Regions from separate parts of the Streptosporangium oxazolinicum genome, predicted to be linked through region 1. Evidence: riboswitches for the same ligand, from Rfam matches in the RefSeq annotation. Region 1 holds a riboswitch; each other region holds the start of a gene.

Region 1 (4,034 bases):
CACTGGCAGCCCGACCTGGACGGCGGGCTGGTGGCGTACCAGCTGTCCAGGAGCGGGGACGAGCGGTCGGAACTGCGGGTCATGGACGTCGTCACCCGCCGGGTGGTGGACGGCCCGATCGACCGCTGCCGGTACGCGCCCGTGGCGTGGCTGCCCGACGGGAAGGCGTTCTTCTACGTCCGCTCCCGCCAGGTCCGCCTGCACCGGCTCGGCACCCCCGCCGAGGACGACGCCGTGATCATGGGTGAGGAGCGCTCGTACGGCCTGGGGATCAGTTACAACGGGCGCTGGCTCACGGTCTCGGCGATGGCGGGCGACGGCAACGACCTCTGGCTGGCCGACCTGTCGTCCTCCTCCCCCGAGCGCCCCGACCTGCGGGTGGTCCAGCGGGCGGCGGGCGCGATGACGGTGCCCGCGGTCGGCCGCGACGGGCGCCTGTACCTGCTCACCACCCTGGACGCGCCACGGGGACGGCTGTGCGTGGCCGACCCGGCGCGGCCGGGCCCCGAGCACTGGATCGACCTGGTCGGCGAGGACCCCGAGGCGGTGATCGGGGAGTTCGCGATCGCCGGGCAGGCGCTGCTCGTGAGCCGGACCCGGCACGCGGTCAGCGAGATCGGCGTCCACGACCTGACGACCGGGAGGCGGCGCGGCCCGGTGCCGCTGCCCGGCCTCGGTTCGGCGGGAGGGATGACCACCCGCCCCGAGGGCGGCCACGAGGTCTGGTTCACCTACACCGACAGCGTCACGCCCGCGGGGGTGTACCGCTACGACACGCGCACCGGTCGGACGTCGCTGTGGAGCGCCGCGCCCGGCGCCGTGGAGGTCCCCGAGCTTGAGGTCCGCCAGGTGGTCTGCGCCTCCGCGGACGGCACCCCGGTGCGGATGGTCGTGCTGGCCCGCCCCGGTTCGGGCCCCAGGCCCACGATCCTGTACGGCTACGGCGGGTTCGGGCTCTCGCTCACGCCGTCGTACTCCAGCTACGTCCTGCCCTGGGTCGAGGCGGGCGGGGTCTTCGCCCTGGCCCAGTTGCGCGGCGGCGGCGAGGAGGGCGCGGACTGGCATCGCGACGGCATGCTGGAGCGCAAGCAGAACGTCTTCGACGACTTCGCGGCGGCGGCCGAGAAGCTCGTCGCGGACGGCTGGACCACCCCCGAGCGGCTGGGCGCGTGCGGCGAGTCGAACGGCGGGCTGCTGGTCGGCGCCGCGCTGACGCAGCGCCCCGACCTGTTCGCCGCCGTCGTCTGCTCGGCGCCGCTGCTCGACATGGTCAGGTACGAGCGGTCGGGGCTCGGCCCGGCGTGGCGTTCCGAGTACGGTTCGGCCGAGGACCCCGAGCAGCTGGGCTGGCTGCTGGGCTACTCCCCCTACCACCGGGTCACCGACGGCGTCGACTACCCGGCGACGCTGCTGACCACGTTCGGCGGTGACTCCCGCGTCGACCCCATGCACGCGCGCAAGATGTGCGCGGCGCTGCAGGCGGCGACGTCGGGCTCGCGGCCGATCCTGCTGCGCCACGAGGGCGGCGTCGGCCACGGCTCCCGCTCGGCGGGCCGCGCCGTCGGCCTCGCCGCCGACATGCTCGCCTTCCTCGCCGCCCACACCGGCCTGGACACCAGCCTGGACACCGGCACCCGAACGGCCCGGTGACACGATCCCGGCGGGAATCGGCTACCGTGTCGAGCGGCGAACTGTTGTGAGGTGCTCCGCTCCGGCGGGGAGAATCGGGAAGCCGGTGTGATTCCGGCACGGGCCCGCCGCGGTGACCGGGAAGTCCCCACCCACGCGCGTACGCGCGGCCACTGGTCCGGCACGGACTGGGAAGGCGGGTGGCCAGGCGTCGATCCGGAAGTCCGAAGACCGGCCTCGCGCTCACAGCCCCGGCACGGGGCATGTACACAGCGGGAGCCTGCCCATGGACAACCGGCTTTACGACGTCATCCACCGCCGCCGCGACGTGCGCGCGCAGTTCACCGGCGCGCCCATCCCCGACGAGGTCCTGCACCGCGTCCTGTCGGCGGCCCACGCCGCGCCCAGCGTCGGCCTCTCCCAGCCCTGGGACTTCGTCGTGGTACGCGACGCCGCCATCCGGGAGACCTTCCACGAACACGTTCACCGCGAGCGGGAGGTCTTCGCCGCGACCCTCGACGCCTCCGCCGCGCGGCGATTCGCCCGAATCAAGATCGACGGTGTGCTGGAGTCGACGCTGTCGATCGTGGTCACCTACGACCGGGACCGGGGCGGCCCCGCCGTCCTCGGCCGCCACGCCATCGCCGACGCGGGCCTGTACTCGGTGTGCCTGGCCATCCAGAACCTCTGGCTGGCCGCGACCGCCGAGGACCTCGGCGTCGGCTGGGTGTCGTTCTACCGCGAGCCCTTCCTCGCCGGCCTCCTCGGCATCCCGGCCGGGATCCGCCCTGTCGCCTGGTTGTGCCTCGGCCCGGTCACCCACCTGGAGACCACGCCCGACCTCGAACGGCACGGCTGGCGTCACCGGCGCCCGCTGGGCGACGTCGTCCACCACGACCGCTGGTGACCGGCGCCCCGGCGAGGTCGGGACGGTCGTCCGGAGCCGGTCTCCGGCGAACGCCGTGACGTCTTCGCGCCCGCACGGCGGACCGTCACCCCCCGCTCTCGGCCCCGCCGCCCAATCCGACCTTCAGGTGAGCGCGGCCCGTTTCCGCTTCCGGCGGCGAGGCCCAAAGGTGGCCCGCCGTCCATCGGCATCGAAACGACGGCGATGTGTCAGTGACACTTGAATGCCGGATCCTCCCGGGAAATGCTCGCGGTGACGGACCTCACGAGGAGATGATCGTGAAGAGCGATTCCATTCGCCGATGTCTTCCAGCGACGCTCGGGGTGATCGCGCTGGGCGCGAGCATGGTCCTCCCGGCCACCGCCCACGGCGCGGCGCGGACCGCACCGGGGGCGGCGGTCGCCGGGGTGAGCCGGATTCCCTTCGGCGTCGCGTCCGACACGTACGACGGGTACGCCCAGCTCGCGGCCCACGAGAGCGAGGGAAGCGACTATCGGCGTGTCCAGCGGTTCCCCGCCAGGGCCAGGGTGGCGCATATCGCGATCCACGGAGGGGGCATCGAGGCACCCACGACCCAGCTCGCGAGCCACTCCGCGAGCTCCCGAGGCTTCGCCTACTACTCGTTCGAGGGCATCAAGAAATCCGGCAACGGTGACCTGCACATCACCTCCGGCCGGTTCGACGAACCCAGGGCGCTCAAGTTGGTGGCGCGGGTCGACTACACCGTCTCCTGGCACGGCGCGTCCGGCGCCAGGCCGACGACCTACGTCGGCGGTCGCGACGTGGCGCTGATCCGCAGGGTCACCGCGGAGCTGCGCGCCGCGGGGTTCACGGTCGCGAAGTTCGTACCGGCCGAGATCGCGGGAAGGAGCCCGAGCAACATCGCCAACAAGAACCGCAGGGGCAAGGGGGTGCAGCTTGAGATCAGCAGCGGCCAGCGAGAGCGGTTCTTCGCGGGCGGGAGGCTGAACCGTTCCTGGATCGAGAACCCGGCCAACCGCACCGGCGCGTTCTACCGATACACCGCCGCGGTCAATCGCGCCCTGGCCGGACTCTGACGCGGACGGGGCGGGCGGTCAGTTGAGCGAGCGGTAGCGGTTCAGGCCCAGGCTGGTCAGGTCGTCGGACCACAGCCAGCCCGCCTCCCTGGCGATCCTGACCGCCTCGACGCGCGTACGGGCGTCGACCTTGGTGAGGATCCGCGCCAGGTAGTTGCGTACCGTGCCGCCGGACAGGCAGAGACGGTCGGCGATCTCGCCGACCGGCGCCCCCTCGGCCGCGGCCTGCAGGACCTCCAGCTCGCGTGCGGTGAGCGGGTTCCTCTTCGCGTTGAGGGCGGCGACGGCCAGCTCGGGGTCGACGACCCGCTCACCGGCGGCCACCCGGCGTACGCAGCCCGCGAGCTGGCCCGCCGGAGCGTCCTTGACGACGAAGCCGCGCGCCCCGGCGTCCAGCGCCCGGCACAGCGCGGCCGGGGTCGCGAGCCCGGTCAGGATCA
Region 2 (4,034 bases), on a different contig from region 1:
ATCGGGCAATGGTCACCGCTTTTCCGGGCCCAATACCTGGGACGGCAGATACAAACGGCACTGAGGGCTTCCGACCCTTCTTTCGCGGCCGATCGGATGAACGAACTGGCGCGAGCGCTCCCGTTCGTCGCTTCGGCGAGGGTCGACAAACGGGTGCATGAAATACTCCGAGCGTCCCTCAAATGGAACGCCACCCCGGAGATACGACAGGCGCGCGAACACCTGCAATCCATGATTTCCCCCGAAACCCCACCGCTCGCCGCATGACAACTGGCCTATGTTGTTACCCGTTCTCTGGTAATCGTGCGTGCAGTCACGATGCGTTGCCGTGTCGGTGGCCGCTTCCGGCGTAGCGCCATTCCGGCAGGGGGGCGGTCTCTTCGGCAGGGGCAGGCGGGCCGAGAAACGTCTGAGCTTGCGCGGCCCGGTGGTCAGCACGGGTACGGCGAGGCTCGCCAAGGGGGTGCCGTTCATGATCAGTGGCAGCGAAGATCCCAGCCCGGGTCATGGAGGTTGTCCTGCACCTCGACGATGATCAGCTTGTCGTCGAAGCTCAGGGGAAGGGTGGGGGCTCCGAAGGTGTCCAGACGACGACGGAGATTCCGCCTCCTTCGATGCCGATCTGCGCGGCTTTGTAGTGACGCGCGACCTCGTCCGGCGACAGTTTCGTGCCCAGGTTGAACCTGAGGCGGTAGTCGCAGTGGTTGCTGTTGCCCCGCAGCGCCACTGACGCCTGCACCTCGTCATCGGAGAATCTGGTCTCGGGAGGTAGAGGATAGCTAAGAAAACGGTTGGCAAGGCCGTCGAGTTGACGGTTGTGAATCCACTGAGGCGTCATGATGAGCGCGAAGAACAGTACGAATGATGCCGCGATAGCCGCCGGGAGTTTCCAGCGCCGCTTCCGTCTCGCCGTCGATGGTGGTCGCGTGCTGTGGAGGTCGTCCTGCGCAGTGCTCGGCATGGTCTCCATGGTCGTGCGGCACGCGTGCGATGATCAAGAGAGGGAGCTGGAACCGCGCTTCGCCGCTTCTCGTGGAAGAGCCGGGAAGTTGAACGGTGATGAGCTGTGAAAGCGTTGGCTCGGCCTGTATGGGGTCACGTCCCGTACCTGCCACACCGCCAGGAAAAATCCCTTACCGGAGGGGTTTTGGTGGCTGCCGGCGGGAGGCGCGGCTCTCGAACCGCTCACCCGCGTTCTGCGGGTGGACCGGCCAACCTAAGGGCTGGTCGGCGGGGCGACGACCAACTCGGTGTCCGGGTCGTGGTCGATCTGCGGAGGGCCAGCGACGATCATGGTGGCTCGGGCCCACGGCTGTTCTCGTGAGATGAACGGCAGTTCCTCCAGCAGCCAGTTCGCCACGTGCTCCAGCTGCTTGGGGGAGTCGCCGTCGCGGACGACCAACAAGCGCTCTTGCTCGTCGAGGTCACCCTGCATCCACACCGAGGCGTCCAACCACGGGGCAAGCTCTTCGCGGATGATGCCGGTGCCCTCGACCCAGATGAAGTCGGCACCGGCGGGAATGGTGATCGATCCGGGCCGGTCGTGGGTGATCCAGGCATCAGGGCGGAAGTTCACCGCTTCACCCCGGTGCAGGGGGTGCAGGATGTTCTCGACGAGCACGGCGCCCCAGTCGAAGTAGGCGTGGTTCCAGGCGATGTCGTCGGTGTGCACGATGGCGGAGTTAGGCACCCCCTTGCGTAGCCGCTCGGCCAGGGTCGTCTTGCCGGCGCCGCCCCGGCCGTCGATCGCGATCACCCGCGGGCGTCCGGTGACGTCGGGTGAAGCATCACGCAGCTGCCGGACGGCGTCGAGCACGGTCACCACCCGCCAGCCAACGGCCTCGGTCTCGCCTGGATGCAGATGCATCGACAACCTGTCTTCGAAAGAGAGGACAAAGATCAGCATACGAGCCGCTGCCGTCGACCAGTCACGCTGAACGATGTACAGCAGCACCACTTCACACGATCACACACCACCAGCCCGTCGTCCCTCTCTTTCGCAATCCCAGGAGCGGTCGCGATGCGCTGCCGACCTTGATCTCCACCAAATCACCCTCAAAGACCTACCGGCCATTCCCCGGGGCAGCTCGCGGCGTACCACCGCTCGGCGAACGGCTCCCTGGTGGTCTGCGAGGTGTCTCCTCCACCCGGGACGAGCCCATTTCTTCTGCAGGGGCATTTCCGAAGGCGGCCTTCTTTCCTTTCCCACCCTCCGGGTGGCCGCAGTACGGTTCCCGCTTCTTCGATGCGCCGGACGGTGGCTCCGGCCGGAGGTGCGGGCGGGTTATGCTCGTGGTGCGGTTGGTTCTTCCGGTGTCGTGTTGGCGCTGGGAGTCGTAAGAGGGAACCCGGTGGGAGTCCGGGACTGCCCCGCAGCGGTGAGTGGGAACGAACGCCGTCATAGGCACTGGGTGCGTGGCATCTGGGAAGCGACGGTCAGTAGGGGTTGAGTGTGGTGCCCGCGAGTCCGAAGACCTGCCAGCCGTCCGTGTGCCGTCCGGTGCGCGGTGATCCGTGGCCTCGTGGGAGGGCCTGGGAGGTGTCTTTCCCGTGTGTTCCTTCCGTGTGGCTGTGGGTTGGCATGGCATGAGCCGAGGGAAGGACGCCATGAGTCAGGTCACTACGACCGTTTTGGGGTATCCCCGTATCGGGGGCCGTCGCGAGTTGAAGCGGGCGACGGAGGATTACTGGGCCGGGCGCACGGACGCCGCCGCTCTTCGGGAGACGGCCGAGGGTCTGCGGGAGCGGACGTGGCGGGAGCTGTCGGAGGCGGGGCTGGACGCGGTGCCGTCCAACACGTTCTCGCTGTATGACCACGTGCTGGACACGATCGCGATGGTGGGGGCGGTGCCCGAGCGGTTCGCCGGGGCCGCCGACCCGTACTTCGCGATGGCCCGGGGCGCCGAGGGGGTGGCGCCGCTGGAGATGACCAAGTGGTTCGACACCAACTACCACTACCTGGTTCCCGAGCTGGGACCCGGCACCCGGTTCCGGCTCGACTGGAGCAAGCCGCTCACCGAGTACGCCGAGGCGCGGCGGCTGGGCGTCGAGACCCGGCCGGTGCTGGTCGGGCCGCTGTCGTTCCTGCTGCTGGCCAAGTCCACCGAGCCCGGCTTCGCGCCGCTGCGGCTGCTGGACGGCCTGCTGGAGACCTACGCCGAGCTGCTGGAACGGATGGCCGCGGCGGGGGTGACCGAGGTGCAGCTGGACGAGCCGGTGCTGGCCGCCGACCGTACGGACGAGGAGCTGGCCGCGCTGCGCCGGGCCTACGCGCGGCTGGGCGCGCTCAGCAGTCGGCCCCGGATGCTGGTGGCCACCTACTTCGGTGAGATCGGGCCCGCGCTGGAGATCCTGGCCCGAGGCCCGGTCGAGGCCGTCGGCCTGGACTTCGTCTCGGCGCCCGGCAACCTGGAGGCGCTGGCCGCCGTCGGCGGGCTGCCCGGCAAGACCCTCGTCGCCGGGGTCGTCGACGGCCGCAACGTCTGGCGTACCGACACCGCGAAGGCGCTGGCGACCTGCGCCGCGCTGCTCGGGCTGAGCGACCGGCTGGTGGTGAGCACCTCCTGCTCGCTGCTGCACGTCCCGCTCGACCTGGACGCCGAGACCTCGCTGGACCCTCGGCTGCGCGAGCGGCTGGCCTTCGCCAGGCAGAAGGTCGACGAGGTCGTACGGATCGGCAGGGCGCTGAACGGTGAGGAGGTCATCGCGGGGGAGAACGTCACGGAGCGGTTCCTCAACCCCCGGGTGCGGGCCAGGCTGGACGCGCTGGGCAAGGGCACCCCGCGCGCCCCGCACGCCGAGCGGCTCGCCGTGCAGAACGCCGACCTGGGTCTGCCGCCGCTGGCCACCACCACCATCGGCTCCTTCCCGCAGACCGGCGAGGTGCGCCAGGCCCGCGCCGCCCTGCGCGCGGGCGACATCGACAGGGCCGGGTACGAGCGCAGGATGGAGGCCGAGATCGACCGCGTCATCGCGCTGCAGGAGGACATCGGCCTGGACGTGCTGGTGCACGGCGAGCCCGAGCGCAACGACAT
Region 3 (4,034 bases), on a different contig from region 1:
TGTGGGCACCGGGGGGCTCTTCGGGCTCCCGCGCGGTCCGATGACTCATGTCCGAGTGCGGGCGACATTTCCACATACCCCCGCTTCGTCACAGAAAGTGAGTAAGAAGTAACCTTTGGTGTGAGGGTTTCCTGGGGGAAGGGGCGCTTATGCGCCGCAGGGGGTTTTTCGCACTGGCGGCGGGGGTCCTGGTCGCCGCGGGGTGTGACGCGGGCGGCGGTGCCGGTCCGGCGGTGAAGCGCCTGTTCATCCTCGAACCGACCGCCGACGGCCACGGCTGGGACGGGATCGCGGGCAGGCTGGCGACCGTCCTGGTCCAGTCGGGACTGGCGCGTACCGCCATGGCCGTCGAGCGGCGGGGTGCCCTGGGCTCCGCCCCGCGCGACGCGTTCGGCGCCTTCCACGGCCCCTTCGCGCGCGAAGGCAGGCTGCTCGTCACCGCGATGCCGATGGTGGCCGCCGCGGAGATCGCCAACACCACCGCCGTGGTGAACGCCGCCACCCCCATCGCCCGCCTGGTCGGCGACTGGGCGGTCCTGGTCGTCCCCTCCGACTCCCGCCTGCGTACCTTCGAGGACTTCGCCGCGCGGCTGCGCGGGAACCCGGCGGGGCTGACGGTCGGCGGCGGGGCGGAGGGCGGCTCCGACCACGTGCTCTACGGGATGATCGGCAAGTGCCTCGGGGTGGACACCCGGCTGCTGGAGTACGCCGGATACCTCGCCCCCGAGGATGCCGCCGAGGCGCTCCAGGTCGGCCGGGTGGCGGCCCTGCTGGGATCGGCGCGCGCCCTGCGGCCTGAAATCAGGGCGGGCCGTCTGCGGCCCCTGGTGGTCTCCTCCGGCGGCCGGATCGACGGGATCGACGCGCCGACGCTCATGGAGGTCGACGTCCGGCTGGAGTACAGCGACTGGTGCGGCCTGCTGGGCCCCAAGGACATGAGTCCGGGGGACCGGGACGCCGCGATCGACCTGTGTGACAGGATCGACGCCGCGCCGCGCTGGCGTTCCCTGTGCGCTGCCCACGGCTGGAGCCGGGTCTATCTCAGTGGCGACGAGTTTCGCCAGTGGCTCTTCACCGAGACGGCACGCACCCGCGGTGTCCTCCACGAGCTCGGGCTGTTGAAGTCCTCCGACACAACCTGTTGGGGTAGTTGCGTCAGACGCCCCTAGATGTAGGATCCTGCTCGTTGCTGGTTCGCCCCGCGAGGGGCGAGGCAAGAGGGAACCCGGTGAGATTCCGGTGACTGCCCCGCAGCGGTGAACGGGAACGAAAGCCGTCAGTCAAGCACTGGGCGAACCATGCCTGGGAAGCGACGGCCGGTAGGCATGTGCGGTGCGCCCGTGAGTCCGAAGACCTGCCGGTGACGTGACTGTCCAGGGCCTCGTGGGAGGGCCCGCGGAACGAGGCGATCCGGCGTGCCCGGGATCGCTCGCGGACGCGTGCCCCTCCGGCGGAGCCGTACGGGGAAGTTCGAGCGAGCGAGGGGCACTACGTGACACAGGCATTGGCGGAGACCACCACGGGGAGCGCCGGAACCACCGGGAACACCGGGAACACCGGGAACGCGGCGGCGGCCACGATGGGCACCGGGAGCACCGGAAACACCGGGAGCGCGGCGGACGATCGCAGGCTGGCCATCGACGAGGCGGCCGCCCGGGTGATCACCGATCCGGAGAACTCCAGGGTCGCCGCCGCGATGCTGGCCGAGCTGATCGCCGACGAGGCCGCCGAGCACGGCGTCCGCCGCTTCTCCGAGTCCGTCGCCGCGACCCACGAGGCGGGGCTGATCCAGGACGGGCTCGCGGAGTTCGTGGCCGCCCACGCCGGGGTCCTGGACGCGCTCGTCGACCCGGAGGCCGACGCCAGGTTCGAGTACTTCGGGCTGCGTACCGTCTACGACCGCTACCTGCTGCGCCACCCGCGAACCCGCAAGGTCCTGGAGCGCCCGCAGCACTTCTTCCTCCGGGTGGCCTGCGGCCTGTCCGAGACCGTCGAGGAGGCCGCCGAGCTGTACGCGCTGATGGCCACCCTGTCCTACCTGCCCAGCTCGCCCACGCTGTTCAACTCCGGCTCCCGCAGGCCCCAGCTCTCCTCGTGCTTCCTGCTCGACTCGCCCCGCGACGAACTGGAGTCCATCTACGAGCGCTACGGGCAGGTCGCGCGGCTGTCGAAGTACGCGGGGGGCATCGGGATCGCCTGGACCAGGGTCCGCTCGCGGGGCTCGCTGATCCGGGGCACCAACGGCCACTCCAACGGCATCGTGCCCTGGCTGCGCACGCTCGACTCCAGCGTCGCCGCGGTCAACCAGGGAGGCCGCCGCAAGGGCGCGGCCTGCGTCTACCTGGAGCCCTGGCACGCCGACGTCGAGGAGTTCCTGGAACTGCGCGACAACACCGGCGAGGAGGCCCGCCGCACGCACAACCTGAACCTGGCCAACTGGATCCCCGACGAGTTCATGCGCCGGGTCGAGGCCGACGGCGTCTGGTCGCTGTTCGACCCCAAGGAGGTCCCGCACCTCACCGACCTGTACGGCGCCGCGTTCGACGACGCCTACCGGGCCGCCGAGGCCGAGGGCCGCTTCACCCGGCAGATCCCGGCCCGCACCCTGTACGGGCGGATGATGCGCACGCTCGCCCAGACCGGCAACGGCTGGATGACCTTCAAGGACGCGGCGAACCGGACCTCCAACCAGACGGCCAGGCCGGAGAACGTCATCCACCTGTCCAACCTCTGCACCGAGATCCTGGAGGTCACCGGCGACGCGGAGACCGCCGTCTGCAACCTCGGCTCGATCAACCTCGCCGCCCATCTGTCGGCGGAGGCCGGGGACGGGGTCGACTGGGCACGGCTGCGCGCGACCGTCCGCACCGCCGTGCGCTTCCTCGACCGCACCATCGACCTGGGCTTCTACCCGACCCCCGAGGCGGAGGCCGCCAACCGCAGGTGGCGCCCGATCGGGCTCGGCGTGATGGGCCTGGCCGACGTGCTGTTCACGCTGCGGCTGCCGTTCGACTCGCCGCGCGCCCTGGAGCTGTCCACCAGGATCTCCGAGGAGATCGCGCTCGCCGCCTACCGGACCTCCTCCGACCTGGCCGTGGAGCGGGGCCGCCATCCCTCGTACGAGGAGACGAGGGCCGCCGCCGGGGTGCTGCACCCCGACCACTACGGGGCGGCGGGGTCGGCGGAGTGGGCGGAGCTCAGGGAGCGGATCGCCGGGACCGGCCTGCGCAACTCGCTGATGATCGCGATCGCGCCGACGGCCACGATCGCCTCCATCGCGGGCTGCTACGAGTGCATCGAGCCGCAGGTCTCCAACGTCTTCAAGCGCGAGACCCTCTCGGGGGAGTTCCTCCAGGTCAACCGCTATCTCGTCCGCGACCTCCAGGCCCGTGGCCTGTGGACCGCGCAGATCCGCGACGCGATCAAGCGCGCCGACGGCTCCGTGCAGGACATCCCCGAGATCCCCGCCGACCTGAGGACGCTCTACCGGACCGCCTGGGAGCTGCCGCAGAAGGCACTCATCGACCTGGCCGCCGCGCGCACCCCGTACATCGACCAGTCGCAGTCGCTGAACCTCTTCATGGCCACGCCGACCATCGGCAAGCTCTCCTCGATGTACGCCTACGCCTGGAAGTCGGGCCTCAAGACCACCTACTACCTGCGCTCGCGCCCGGCCACCCGGATCGCGCAGGCCACCGTGGCGGCGCCGGTGGAGCGGGCCGTCCTCGACCCCGAGGCCGTCGCCTGCTCCCTGGAGAACCCCGAGTACTGCGACGCCTGCCAGTAGCCGTCCCAGTCCCTCGGAAGCCCCGCCGTGACCACCCAGAAAGGCATTTCCCGATGTTGCTCGACCCCGGCATGGACCTCACCCTGCGGCCGATGCGCTACCCCGAGTTCTACGAACGCTACCGGGCCGCGATCCGCAACACCTGGACCGTCGAGGAGGTGGACCTCACCTCCGACCTGGCGGACCTGGCGAGGATGACGCCCGAGGAGCGCCACCTGATCAACCGCCTCGTGGCGTTCTTCGCCAC
Region 4 (4,034 bases), on a different contig from region 1:
CCATACGAGGTCCGCACGGCGATGACCGCCGTTGCGGGGCGCCTCGGGATCTTGAAGGTCTCGGTGCCGCGTGTCATGCGAGGTGGTGTTCGCTCCTAAGCTCGGGGTGTGGCGAAATACTTCGATGTGCATCCGGACACTCCCCAACCCCGGCTGATCGGCCAGGTGGTCGAGATTCTGCGTACGGACGGGCTGATCGCGTATCCAACGGACTCGGGCTACGCGCTGGGGTGTCGGCTGGGAAACAAGGAAGGCATCGACCGGATCAGAGAGATCCGCGACCTCGGCAGTGATCATCACTTCACCCTGGTCTGTAGAGACTTTGCCCAGTTTGGGCAGTTCGTGCATGTGAGCAATGCGCTGTTCCGCTCGGTCAAGGCGGCGACCCCCGGCGGCTACACCTTCATCCTGCCCGCGACCAAGGAGGTGCCGCGGCGGTTGCTGCACCCCCGGAAGAAGACGGTCGGTGTCCGGATCCCCGACCATGTCGTCACACAGGCGCTGCTGGCCGAGCTCGGCGAACCGCTGGTGTCGAGCACCCTGCTACTGCCCGACGAGGCCGAGCCCCTGACGCAGGGCTGGGAGATCAAGGAGAGGCTCGATCACGTGGTGGACGCCGTCATCGACGCCGGTGAGTGCGGCGCCGTCCCGACGACGGTCGTCGACTTCTCGCAGGACGAGCCCGAGATTCTCCGCCGGGGCACCGGAGACCCGTCCCTCTTCGAGTAGGGGCACGGCGGCTCGCGGGAGTCAGTCGGCGTGTCCGTGCGGGTCCCACCCCGGGACGCGGTCACCGCGAAGGGCCCGGTCCGGACCATCTGGCCGATCGGCGGTCCGGACCGGGCCGCGAAATAAATCTACATTGTAAAGGCGCCCGACCAGATTCAAGATCATTTAAACGCAAACCACAAAACCATCACCTACGAGCAACACCGTCGGTCTTCTCGATGTCGATCACGCCGTCGCCGGTGATCGGTGCCGTTCGCCCGGTGTGGTTGGTGACACGCATGGGTTCCTCTCCGTCGTGAGCTTCGTGGCTTCGTCATTGGTTCGCCAGGCCGATTCAACGGGGCCCGGGAGGGGACTGGGCTCACAGCCCAAACTTCCGGGGGTGATGGGGCTCAGCGCGAGGTGCGGGGGATCTTCAGGGCCGGTCACGGCTCCGGTGGGTCGCCCGGCCGGTCATGTCGATCGTCACGGCTTCCGCAGGGTTTTCGCAGGCGCGGCGAAGCCGAGGTCTGCTTTGTCGTTGATGGTGGTTGTGCGAGCATGGTTGGCGTAGGCGACGGCGGACTGAGGAAGCCGGTGTGAATCCGGCGCGGTCCCGCCACTGTGATCGGCGAGCGAATCCCGACGAAGCCACTGCCCGGATAACGGGTGGGAAGGCCGGGAGGAGCGTTGACCCGAGAGCCAGGAGACTCACGCGGTCGCCTCCTCGCAGAAATTGGGGCGGATCTCCCCAAGGGAGGAACGGTGATCGCCATGCCTGGCCCCCGGCCCACCGGCTCCGGACGCGCCGACGACGTGGCTTCTGTCGCCTGGCCGGGGCTGCTTCCCGCATCACCGTCGGAGGTGTCGGCCGCGGTCGCCGATGTTTCCGCGATCAGTGGTTACTTCGAGCTCGAGGTCGGTCCGATCGAGGTGGGCTGGCGACCGCTCATTGATCTGGCGGCCGATTCCGGGCTCCTGCGGCGGCGGATCATCGATGTCGCCGGACGTCTGGGGACCGACGAGCCGAGGGTGGCGGCCTCGATCCTGTTTCAGGGGCTTGCCGCTCGCCTGTGGTCACCTGTCGTCGGTGCGGTGGTAACGCATGATCTGCTCTTGGACCTGGCGTCTGTTCACTGGCGGGAGGTGTCCGGCGGGCCGTTGCCGCTGCGGGCCGAGCGTCCGACCGGTCGGCGGATCCTTGATCCCGCCGGGGTCGCCGAACCGTTGTATCGCGGTGTGCTGACCGAGGTGCTGGAGCCGTTGGCGTGGTCCGTACGGGAGGTCGTGGGGATTGCCCCTGGGCTGTTGTGGGGTAATGCCGCCTCCGCGCTGGCCGGAACGGTTCGGACCGTCGTCGACCGGTGCCCCGGATTCGCCGTTCGGGCTATCGCGCTTGGGCGTGAGCTGCTCGCGCTGGGAGTGTTGCGGGGTGGCGGTGATCTGGTCGAACCCGTTCCCGGGCAGCCGTTCTTCGTTCGGCGTACCTGCTGTCTGTTCTACCGTCTGCCCGGGGGCGGCAAGTGTGGTGACTGTGTTCTCGTCGATTCCGGGACCCGTCACCGGCAGTGGGCTGCGGCTTTGCGGCAGCCCGGAGGGTCTTGATGAGCTACCTTCGGGGTGAGCGGGTGGTCATGGATGGTCTTGGGTGGTTCTGGCGATCGCGGCGGTGTGCTCGTCGGCGGTCATGCCGAGGGTGGGGTGGTGCTGGTTGAGGTCGTGCTGGTCGTCGGCCCACTGCCGGTAGTCCTGCCGCAGGGTGGTGGCGTCGGAGTCGAGGGCGAGGGCGATGTCGGCCCAGGTGGCTCCGGCCAGCAGTGCGTGGTGGATGTTGGCGGGGTGGCGTACGGTGCGTGCGATGCTCTCGGCCAGTGCCAGCAGTTCGAGGTGTTCGGCGACGGTGAGCGGGGGCCGGTCTTCGGTTCCGTGCCGGGTGGGGTCGTAGGTTCCCCGGGCCATCAGTTCCGCGCGGGCGCGGGCTGACGCGTTTCGGGCGGCCAGCTCGTTGTAGCGCTCCAGTTGCCGGCTGACGGGCAGGTCGTAGCGGGCGTCGTGCCAGGTTGTGATGTTCTCGGGCGGGGTCATGGTGGCTTCTCCGGGACGGTCGGGGGTTGGCTTCCGGCGGGGCCGTGCGGGATGTGGTCGAGGCTCGCGTCTCAAGCCGACCGGCGCCCCATGACGAGGTCGGCGGTGATGCGGACCGGCGTGCACAATGTCTGGCCGTGCGCCCGGAACAAGGCATCGCGGGAGCTGAAATATCCCAGGTCGGCTAGCACGTAGTTGGACAGGTCACATGATGAGCCGGTGATGCCGTCCCAATCGACGGCGGTGCGGGCCACCGCGTCGAAGAGCGTCTCAGCACCGATGTTGGTGAATCCCTCCTTCCTCCGCAGCGTGTTCAGCTCGCCGTACAACTCGGAGACGGTCACCCATTCACCGTCGAGCAGGAACTCCGGCCAGGCGAGCACCACCTGGCGCGGGACCAATGCTCGTAGCCGGGGAAAGCGAGGGTGCCAGAAGCGTCCGCTCACCAGTAATCCCCTGACCCGGCTGGCGATTCCGTGGGCCCGTCCTACCGCTTCCAGCGCCGCCAGTCGCTGGCTGCACGATCCGCGCTCCAGGAGAAGCGTTCTGGAGACCGGCTGGGTGTCGTTCATGGCATACACCGGGCGTATTCGCGCGGTGATGAGCCGGTGGGCCGTGATCAGGAGATCCCGATCCGTCGAGGTGTCTTTACGCCGGGCTTCGGTCGCCAGCTCCAGCACCCGGGGATGCTGCCAGTCGAGGATGGGTGTGGCCGACGGTTCTCTCCCGCTTGTTTCTCGGTGGACGGCAGCGCGACGACGCCGTGAGGGGGAAGGCGACGGCTTCATTCCATGACCGTATCGGAGTCCGTGACGTGTCCGGTTCTGTTCGAGCGCGTACGGATGGCGGTTTCGCGCCGGGTGCGGCGTGCGGGCCGTCGAGTCCGTCTGTCTCGCTTGGGGGAAGGGTGGGTTGGTCGTACGCCGCGGGGGCGGGTCGTGGTCTGGTCCCTGCGGTGTCGTCGTCGCGGGTTTCGTACGGCACGCCGTTACGGCTCGCTCCCGGGGTGTTGTCCATTCGGTGTGTTTTCTCGCCTGGTCAGCGGGGTCGTGGGGTGGAGGCGTAGGGGAGCAGGGCCATTTCGCGGGCGTTTTTGATCGCGGTGGCCAGTTGGCGTTGTTGCTGGACGGTGACTCCGGTGACGCGGCGTCCGCGGATTTTGCCGCGGTCGGAGATGAAGGCGCGGAGCAGGGTGGTGTCCTTGTAGTCGATGTGGCTCACGCCGTGTAGCGGATTGGTCT

What was found. Region 1 has a riboswitch for cobalamin ahead of bluB (5,6-dimethylbenzimidazole synthase). Riboswitches for the same ligand answer to the same signal wherever they lie in the genome.
Region 2: it holds a riboswitch for cobalamin, as region 1 does, so the genes downstream of both, metE (5-methyltetrahydropteroyltriglutamate--homocysteine S-methyltransferase) here and bluB (5,6-dimethylbenzimidazole synthase) in region 1, are expected to answer to the same signal.
Region 3: it holds a riboswitch for cobalamin, as region 1 does, so the genes downstream of both, ABD817_RS15535 (ribonucleoside-diphosphate reductase subunit alpha) here and bluB (5,6-dimethylbenzimidazole synthase) in region 1, are expected to answer to the same signal.
Region 4: it holds a riboswitch for cobalamin, as region 1 does, so the genes downstream of both, ABD817_RS21170 ((2Fe-2S)-binding protein) here and bluB (5,6-dimethylbenzimidazole synthase) in region 1, are expected to answer to the same signal.

Annotation. Positions count from the first base shown of each region.
Region 1 is NZ_BAABAQ010000017.1:153,603-157,636, forward strand. It holds gene ABD817_RS35060 (prolyl oligopeptidase family serine peptidase) at 1-1,650, shown strand, start outside; cobalamin riboswitch at 1,688-1,883, shown strand; gene bluB (5,6-dimethylbenzimidazole synthase) at 1,916-2,536, shown strand; gene ABD817_RS35070 (poly-gamma-glutamate hydrolase family protein) at 2,815-3,594, shown strand; gene ABD817_RS35075 (response regulator transcription factor) at 3,613-4,034, opposite strand, start outside.
Region 2 is NZ_BAABAQ010000005.1:418,281-422,314, forward strand. It holds gene ABD817_RS17165 (NsdA family TPR-like regulatory protein) at 1-267, shown strand, start outside; gene ABD817_RS17170 (hypothetical protein) at 554-961, opposite strand; gene ABD817_RS17175 (uridine kinase family protein) at 1,217-1,954, opposite strand; cobalamin riboswitch at 2,286-2,497, shown strand; gene metE (5-methyltetrahydropteroyltriglutamate--homocysteine S-methyltransferase) at 2,608-4,034, shown strand, end outside.
Region 3 is NZ_BAABAQ010000005.1:6,769-10,802, forward strand. It holds gene ABD817_RS15530 (tripartite tricarboxylate transporter substrate-binding protein) at 150-1,169, shown strand; cobalamin riboswitch at 1,174-1,376, shown strand; gene ABD817_RS15535 (ribonucleoside-diphosphate reductase subunit alpha) at 1,493-3,787, shown strand; gene ABD817_RS15540 (ribonucleotide-diphosphate reductase subunit beta) at 3,841-4,034, shown strand, end outside.
Region 4 is NZ_BAABAQ010000007.1:371,358-375,391, forward strand. It holds gene ABD817_RS21165 (L-threonylcarbamoyladenylate synthase) at 109-729, shown strand; cobalamin riboswitch at 1,256-1,438, shown strand; gene ABD817_RS21170 ((2Fe-2S)-binding protein) at 1,483-2,313, shown strand; gene ABD817_RS21175 (hypothetical protein) at 2,341-2,793, opposite strand; gene ABD817_RS21180 (transglutaminase domain-containing protein) at 2,865-3,581, opposite strand; gene rpsR (30S ribosomal protein S18) at 3,832-4,034, opposite strand, start outside.